DNA from 2 places in the Azospirillum terrae genome. Region 2 is predicted to be linked to the other one. Evidence: predicted binding sites of a transcription regulator. Region 2 holds the regulator's gene; the other holds the start of a gene.

Region 1 (4,414 bases), on a different contig from region 2:
TCAGGCCGGGGTGCGCCAGCAGGCGGGTGTAGAAGGTCGGAACGCCCATCATCACCGTGGCGCGCGGCAGCAGCGAGAGCACCTGATCGGCGTCGAACTTCGGCAGGAAGATCATCGACGAGCCGTTCAGCAGCACGCAGTTGGTCGCCACGAACAGGCCGTGCGTGTGGAAGATCGGCAGCGCGTGCAGCAGCACGTCGCCGGGCCGGAAGCCCCAGTACTCGTGCAGCACCAGCGCGTTGGAGCCGAGGTTGCGGTGGCTCATCATGGCGCCCTTGGAGCGCCCGGTGGTGCCCGACGTGTAGAGGATCGCCGCCTGGTCGTCCAACGTGCAGGGCACGGTGGCGAAGTCGGGGTCGAGCCCCTTGGCGCGTTCCGGCAGACTGCCGTCGCCCGCGGTGCCCAGCGTCAGCACGTGCGCCACACGGGCCTTGTCGGCCACCTCGCGGAGTGCCGCTTCGGTTTCCGGGCGGCAGACGAACACGCGCGGCTCGGCGTCGGTCAGGAAATACTCGACCTCTGCCTTGGTGTAGGCCGGGTTGAGCGGCAGGTAGACGCCACCGGCGCGCACCACCGCCAGATAGAGCACGATGTTCTCGGTCGACTTCTCGACCTGCACCGCGACGCGGTCGCCCTTGACGACACCCAGATCGGCCAGCAGGCGGGCGTAACGCCCGACACTCTCGTCCAGGTCGCCGTAGGTGACGATGCTGCCATCCTCCGTCTCGATGAAGGGACGGGTCCGGTCCGTGGGGAAGCGGGAACGGAACAGGTCGTAGATGTTGTCGCTCATCCTCTTGGCTCTTCTTCTTGGTGGTGTTCCTCCGGGGCTGCGACCTTAGCGGTTCGCGCCATGGGGGTCCAGGGAATGCCCGATACATGCGACTTCACGCCACCGCAGCGAAGCGCTCCACCCGCGCCGCGCCGGTCGCGCCCACCAGTGCGCCGTCCCGCCAGCCGACCTCCCACGATCCCGGACACCCACCGCGGCAGCGCAGCAAGTCCAGGTGCCAGCGGAGTTCGCCGACTCCCGGCTCGTCTCCCGTGGCGCCGGGCAACGCCGCGCTGAGTGCGGGAGCGACGCGCCAACGGGTCACCGCGACGCTAGCCACGCGCGCGCGCTCATCGCTCAAGCGCAGCAGCAGCCCGGTCACCCCGCCTGCCTCGGCGGCCAGTTGCAGGCGGCGGCTGGCGATCAGGTCGAGGCGGCCGGTCTCGCCCAGCACGGCGGATAGGCGCTTGCAGCGCAGCGCCTCCTCCATGACCCACAGCGCATCCGCGTCGCGCACCGCCCGCACGACGATCAGCCGGTCCGGCGTCAGCCCATAGGCGGCCAGCCCGGCGGCGTGCAGGTCGCGGCCACGCACGATCCACAGCACCGGCGCCTCCCGGACCGCGGCGAGGCGGGCGAGCAGCGCCGTGGCGAACGCCGTACCGGCGCCGCGATCCTCCGCCGCCACCTCGTGCAGGCACCCCAACGGCAGCCCGCCATCGGGCAGCGCCGCGTCCAACGCGGGCACACCAAGCGGCAGGGTGTCGCCGTCCGCACCCCCCAAACCCTCTAGGCGGCGGATGCAGGTGCGCAGTTCGGCCAGCCGCGCGGCCTTGGATACGAGATTGAACAAGGGGTCGGGCATGGCGACGGACATGGCGGACCTCCGGTCGGCAAGAGCGGCCGTGCAAGGAATTTGTTCTTTATATGTTCTAACACAAGCCGGCCGGGCGGGGGAGTCCGGAAAATTGTCCCAGAATAGCCCCAAAAAGCAGAAGGGCACCCCTCGGGGTGCCCTTCCATACTCGCACTTGGTCACGCCGTGTCCGCTCAGAGACGGGCAGCGTACGCGCCTCCCCTTCCCTCCCGAACGGCAGCCCATGCAGCGGCCGTGACCCCGGACCAAGCCCGGCGGCGCACCGCGATTTGGCGGCGGCAATCCTGCGAGCAGTAGAGCGGAGCAGGACCGCGATGCGATGCGCGTTTGAAGGGCCGGCCGCAGCAGGCGCAGTACAGGGGTTCCATGTTTCCTCCCGGATATCGGTTTTCCCGGATATTGATGTGCCTTACGGCTTTTTCTTTTGTTGAACTGATTGTCACCGAAGTCCTCATTCCCTGACTAGCGGAGAAAACGACATATGGCGGTTGGAGAGGTTGCCCCGCCGCCCCCCTTCAACAGCGGAATTCCACATCACATCAACACTTTGACCGAACACCCCCGACCGGACGCGGCGATTCGCCGCGCTCCTTCTGCCTAGGCGGTGTTACGCCCTGATGACAGGACGCTTAAGAGAATGTGAAGTTCTCGACCACAACGCAGCCTTCTTCTCTCGCAGTCGCAGCAACGCATCGGGGCAGACGCGTTATCGTGAAGGAAATTTGGGAGACGTTGCCGTGAAACTCACCGCCATCCGTCATTTCCTGCATAACGAGGCTTCGGGCGGGGTCGTCCTGCTGGCGGCGTCCGTCCTGGCGTTGGGTTGGGCGAACTCGGCCGCCGCGCCGCTGTACGAGGCGCTGTTGCATCTGCCGGCCAGTCTGCGCGTCGGTTCGCACGCTCTGGAGATGTCGCTGCACCACTGGATCAACGACGCCCTGATGGCGGTGTTCTTCCTGCTGGTTGGCCTGGAGATCAAGCGCGAGATCCTGATCGGCGAGCTGTCCACCCCGGCGCGCGCGGCGCTGCCGGCCATCGCCGCCGTGGGCGGGATGGCCGCACCGGCGCTGGTCTACGTCGCCTTCAACCTGGGCGACCTGGCGAACCTGCACGGCTGGGCCATCCCGGCGGCCACCGACATCGCCTTCGCGGTGGGAGTCCTGGTATTGCTGGGTAGCCGGGTGCCGACCTCGCTGCGCGTCTTCCTGCTGGCGCTCGCCATCATGGACGATCTGGGCGCCATCGTGATCATCGCCGCCTTCTACACCGAAGGCGTGGTGCCCATGGCGCTCGGCTTCGCGGTGGTGTGCGGGGTGCTGCTGGCGTGGTTCAACGTGATCGGCGTCAAGCGCCTCACGCCGTACATGATCGCGGGCGCGGTGCTGTGGGTATGCGTGTTGAAGTCCGGCGTGCACGCCACGCTTGCCGGCGTAGCGCTGGCCTTCGCCATTCCGTTGCGTGGCGAGGGCAGCCATTCCGAAGAGTCGCCGCTGCACCGGCTGGAGCACACGCTGCACCCCTGGGTCGCCTATCTGGTCCTGCCGCTCTTCGCGTTGGCCAACGCCGGGGTGCCGCTGGACGGCATCACGCCGGCCAGCCTGCTGGCGCCGATCCCGCTGGGCATCGGGCTCGGCCTGTTCCTGGGCAAGCAGGCCGGGGTCATGCTGGCGGTGTGGATCGCCGTGCGCCTGCGGCTGGCGCCGCTGCCGGCGGGGGCGTCCTGGTACCAGCTCTACGGCGTGGCGGTGCTGACCGGCATCGGCTTCACCATGAGCCTGTTCATCGGCGCGCTGGCCTTCAACACACCGGACAAGGATGTCGCCGTGCGGCTGGGCGTACTGGCGGGCTCGCTCGTCTCGGCGCTGGTGGGCTACGCGCTGCTGGCATTCCAGTCGCGCGGCGCCGTCGAGCCGGCGCGGGCGAGGGAACTGGACGGGATTCCCGGCGGTTGAGCGGGCATGAGCCTTGCCTATCGCCACTCCCGCGCCGAGAACACGGAGACCGTTGACCGGCTGGAGCGCCTGCGCCGGCTGACATGGTGGCTGGACACCCGCTGGACCATTCCCGGCACCCGCATCGGCGTCGGCCTCGACGGCATCGCCAGCCTGCTGCCAGTGGCCGGCGACACGGTGACCGCACTGGTCTCGCTGCACATCATCAATGAAGCGTCGCGCTTCGGCCTGCCCAAGAGGCTGATCGCCCGCATGCTGGGCAACGTGGCGCTGGACTGGGCGCTGGGCTCGATCCCGGTGATCGGCACGATCTTCGACATCGGCTTCAAGGCCAATGTCCGCAACCTCCGCCTCCTCCACCGCCATTTGGACGAGCGCACAACCGTGGTGAACCCGCCGCCCCGGCCCCACCAAGCCCCCAGCGATTCTACGGTTGTCAACCAACGCAAAGGGGTGAGACGATAGGAGCTTGACCTGGATCAAAGCCCTTTTCCGGGTCCACACGCACTCTTCGGACCCATGATCGCTTCCCAAACCGCCACGATGGATTCCGCCCTGCTCGCCAAGTATGACGGGCTGCGCGTCCCCCGCTACACCAGCTATCCGACGGCGCCGCACTTCTCGCCCAACGTGGGTCCTGAGACGTACCGGAGCTGGCTGGGCACCATCGATCCGGCCAAGGCCGGCTCGCTGTACATGCACGTGCCGTTCTGCAAGGCGATGTGCTGGTACTGCGGCTGCCACACCAAGATCGTCGCCCGCTACGAGCCGATCGCCGAGTACCTCGCGCATCTGCGCAAGGAAGTCGGCATG
Region 2 (4,414 bases):
ATGGCCGCCGTCCTGGTTGACCGCACCACGGTCAGCCTGCGGGTCATCGTGTTCGCCGGGCTCACCGTTCTGCTGATCCAGCCCGAGGGCATGCTCGGCCCGAGCTTCCAGATGTCGTTCGGCGCCGTGCTGGCGCTAATCTCGGCGTTCGAAGTGATGGCGCCGACGTTGCGCCGTTGGCAGGAAGGCGCCGGCTGGCCATTGAAGACGCTGCTGTACTTCACCGGCGTGGCGCTGTCGTCGGTGGTCGCCACGCTGGCGACCACACCGTTCTCGCTGTTCCACTTCCAGCAGGTGGCGCTGTATGGCGTGCTGTCCAACATGCTGGCGGTGCCGGTCACCTCGTTCTGGGTGATGCCCTGGGGCCTGCTGGCCTATGTTCTGCTGCCGATGGGATGGGAGGAGCCGGCGCTGGTCGCCATGGGGTGGGGCGTCACCGTCGTCATCTGGACGGCGCACCTGACGGCCGGATTGCCGGGCGCCACACTGCTGGTCCCGGCCATGCCGCTGGCGGGTCTGGTCGCCATCGTCCTGGGTGGGTTGTGGCTGGCGCTGTGGAGCGGGCGTTGGCGGTTGTGGGGGCTGGTGCCGGTGCTGCTCGGCCTGATTTCCCCGGTGTTCACCGTGCCGCCGGACGTGCTGGTGGCCGGCGACGGCAAGCTGCTGGCAGTGCGCGCCGCAGATGGGCGCCTGAGCCTGTCGAGCGCCACCGCCGCGCGCTTCATCGCCAACGCGTGGCTGAAGCGCGACGGGGTGGACACGCCGTCGGCGCCCTGGCCGAGGGGGGGCCGCAGCACCGATGGCCGGCTGGCGTGCGACGCGCTGGGCTGTGTCTACCGCAAGGACGGCCGGACGGTGGCTCTGTCTTCCAATTCCCAAGCGCAGGCGGAAGACTGCGGATCCGCCGATGCGGTGGTCAACCTTGAGCCGGCCCGCCACTGTCGGGCACCGTTGGTCATCGACCGCTGGGCGCTGCTGCGCGGCGGTACCCACGCGCTCTATGTCACCTCCGGCGGCGTCCGGGCGGAGAGCGTGCGGGAGCGGCGCGGGCAGCGTCCGTGGACCGTACCTTAGCGTTCAGAGATTCAATACTTGCGGAACAGGCCGACCAGCTTGCCTTGCACGCGCACACGGTCGGCGCCGAAGATACGGGTTTCGTAGGCGGCGTTGGCGGGCTCCAGCGCGATGGTGTTGCCCTTGCGGCGCAGGCGCTTCAGCGTCACCTCGCCGTCGTCCACCAGGGCGACGACGATGCTGCCATTGTCCGCGGTGTCGCAGCGCTGGATCACCACCGTGTCGCCGTCGAGGATGCCGGCTTCGACCATCGAGTCGCCGGCCACCTCAAGCGCGTAGTGGTCACCGGGCGTCAGCATGGTCGCCGGGACGTCCACGTAGTTGGAGTTGTCGCGCAACGCCTCGATGGGCGTGCCCGCGGCGATGCGGCCATAAAGGGGAAGTTGCACGGTCTCGGCCGCCGCCATCACCTCGCGGCCGGGGAGCGCCGCGGAGAAATCGCCCTTGATGACGTTGGGCTGGAACTTGGCGCGCGGCGGCCGGCCGGAGCCGCGGGCGTCCAACCCCTCGGGCAGCTTCAGCACCTCCAGCGCGCGGGCGCGGTGCGGTAGGCGGCGGATGAACCCGCGCTCCTCCAGGCCGGTAATCAGGCGGTGGATTCCCGACTTGGACTTAAGGTTCAGCGCGTCCTTCATCTCGTCGAACGAGGGCGAGACGCCGCCCTGGCCCAGCCGCTCGTTGATGAAGAGCAGCAGTTCGTGCTGCTTACGAGTGAGCATGTGTGCCTCCCGGCGAGCGCCGCGCTGGATCTGGAACAAAAGCAAAACGTCCACCAAACGTTCTAGTTTGGTTCTGCGCCGCCGTCAAGGCCCGAGAGGCGACTTTTTAGAGATCCAGGCAACCGCCGCAAAGCGGCAGGATCTCCACCCAGTCGCCCGGCTCGGCCGGCGGGGAACCCGGCTCGCGGACGACCAGCGCGTCGGCGCGGGCGAGCCGCGACGTCATGGCGCTGTCCTGGCGCGAGAACGGCGTGGCGACCGCCTCGCCCTGGTCGTTATGGGCCAGCGTCGCCCGCACGAAGTCGGCGCGCGCGTCGCAGGCGGGCAGGGGCGATGCCAGCCGGGCGAAATGCCGCCTGCCATCCGGCGTCAAGCCCTGGAGCGCCGCCAGCGCCGGTTTCAGGAACAGGATGGCGCACACCGCTGCTGACACCGGGTTGCCGGGCAGGCCGAGCAACCGCACGCCGCCGGCCCGGCCGAACAGCACTGCCTTGCCGGGCCGCATGGCCACCTCGTCGAACGCCAGCGCGCCGCCGCCGAGCACGGTGCGGACGTGATCGTAGTCGCCCTTGGACGCACCGCCGGCGGTGACCAGCAGGTCGGCACCCTCCGCCCCGGCGGCCAGGGCGGCCAGCGACTCCGGGGTGTCGGCGGCGACGCCCAGGTTGCTGGCGATGCCGCCCTGCGTGGTCACCAGCGCACACAGGCCGAAGGCGTTGGAACTGACGATCTGGCCGGGGCCGAGCGGCTCGCCGGGCAAACGCACCTCGTCGCCGGTGGCGAGCACGGCGACACGCGGCCGGCGATGCACCTTCAGCCAGGGCACGTTGGCCGCGGCGGCGAGCGCCACGTCGCGGCTGGTCACCCGGCGTCCGGCGGGCAGCACGGCCTCTCCCGCGCGGAAGTCCAGGCCGGCGGAGCGGACGAACTTGCCGGGTTTGGCGGCGATGGGGACGTGGACGGTGGCGGAGTCGGCGGTGCAATCCTCCTGCATCACCACGGCGTCGGCGCCGTCGGGCAGGGGGGCGCCGGTGAAGATGCGCACCGCTTGGCCGCGGCCGATGGTGCCGGCGAATCCGTGCCCGGCGGCGGATTCACCGATGCGGGTCAGGGCGATGGGAGACTTGGCCGAGGCGCCGGCCACGTCGGCGGCGCGCAGCGCCCAGCCGTCCATCATGGCCGCGGCGAAGGGCGGCTGCGTCAGGCGCGCCGTCACCGGTTCGGCCAGCACGCGGCCCAGCGCATCGGTCAGCGTCACCACCTCGGCCGGTAGGGCCGGGCAGGATGCCAGGATGCGCGCACGGGCCTCGGCGACGGAAATCATGTGGGCGTGGTCCCCCACTCGCCGCTCTTGCCGCCGGCCTTGTGGACAAGGCGGACCTCCGTGATGGTCATGCCGCGGTCCACCGCCTTGCACATGTCGTAGACGGTCAGCGCCGCCACCGAAACGGCGGTCAGCGCCTCCATCTCCACGCCGGTCTGGCCCTTCAGCTTGCAGGTGGCGGTGATGTCCACCGCGTTGCGCGCCGGCTCTACTGTCAAATCCACCTTCACCGAGGTCAGCGCCAGGGGGTGGCACAGCGGAATGAGGTCCGGCGTGCGCTTGGCGCCCATGATGCCGGCCAATCGCGCCACGCTCAGCACGTCACCCTTCTTGACGCCGCCTTCCATGATGAGCCGCAGCGTCTCCGGCTGCATGAGCACGGAGCCTTGCGCGGTGGCCGTGCGCGTCGTCTCCGCCTTGTCGGAGACGTCCACCATCACAGCGCGGCCTTCGGAATCGAAGTGTGTGAAGCCGGACATGGGCGTATCCCCTCAGGCGCGCGCCAGAAGCGCTCGGGTGGCGGCGGTGACGTCGTCTTGTCGCATCAGCGATTCGCCGACCAGGAAGCACCTGGCGCCCACGGCGGCCATGCGCGTCAGGTCGGCTGGGCTGTACAGGCCGCTTTCGGCGACCAGCATGCGGCCCGGCGGAACGTGCGACGCCAGTTCCTCCGTTGTCGCAAGATCGATCGCTAAAGTCTTGAGATTGCGGTTGTTTACACCAATCAACGGCAGGTCGATCTTCAGCGCACGATCCAGCTCCGGCCGGTCGTGCACCTCGACCAGCACGTCCATGCCGTAATGCTTGGCGGCGTCGGCCAACTCGCCGGCCTGGGCATCCTCCAACGCCGCCATGATCAGCAGAATGCAGTCGGCGCCCAGCGCACGGGCTTCAGCCACTTGATAAACATCGAGCATGAAGTCCTTGCGCAGCAACGGCAAATCCACCGCGGCGCGCGCGGCCACCAGATACTCGTCGCGGCCCTGGAAGTACGGCTCGTCGGTCAGCACCGACAGGCAGGTGGCGCCGCCTTCCCGATAGGCGCGGGCGAGCGTCGGCGGATCGAAGTCGGCGCGGATCAGACCCTTGGACGGGCTGGCCTTCTTGATCTCGGCGATCAGTCCGTAGCCGCCGGCATCCACCGTCCGGCGCAGCGCCGCCACGAAGCCACGCGGCGGATCGGCGGTGCGAGCCTCGGCCTCGACAGCGCTCAGCGGGTGTTCTGCCTTGCAGGCAGCGACGTGGACGCGCTTGTCGTCGCAGATACGGGTCAGAACGTCGCTCATGCCGCAACCTG

Evidence for each region. Region 2 encodes LexA, which represses DNA repair genes until DNA is damaged. Its sites were predicted from a motif close to ATGTTCTANTTTGGTTC; they were not measured.
Region 1: a site for LexA is predicted at 1,689-1,705, ahead of ACSVDD_RS11070 (ImuA family protein). Genes of this name have one in related genera too.

What each region holds. Positions count from the first base shown of each region.
Region 1 covers NZ_JBPXMR010000003.1:243,593-248,006, reverse strand. Annotated here, with positions in the region: gene ACSVDD_RS11075 (malonate--CoA ligase) at 1-793, opposite strand, end outside; gene ACSVDD_RS11070 (ImuA family protein) at 888-1,649, opposite strand; gene nhaA (Na+/H+ antiporter NhaA) at 2,387-3,601, shown strand; gene ACSVDD_RS11060 (DUF4112 domain-containing protein) at 3,608-4,066, shown strand; gene hemN (oxygen-independent coproporphyrinogen III oxidase) at 4,121-4,414, shown strand, end outside.
Region 2 covers NZ_JBPXMR010000001.1:201,833-206,246, forward strand. Annotated here, with positions in the region: gene ACSVDD_RS00910 (ComEC/Rec2 family competence protein) at 1-1,074, shown strand, start outside; gene lexA (transcriptional repressor LexA) at 1,086-1,793, opposite strand; gene ACSVDD_RS00920 (molybdopterin molybdotransferase MoeA) at 1,900-3,117, opposite strand; gene moaC (cyclic pyranopterin monophosphate synthase MoaC) at 3,114-3,596, opposite strand; gene trpC (indole-3-glycerol phosphate synthase TrpC) at 3,609-4,403, opposite strand; gene trpD (anthranilate phosphoribosyltransferase) at 4,400-4,414, opposite strand, start outside.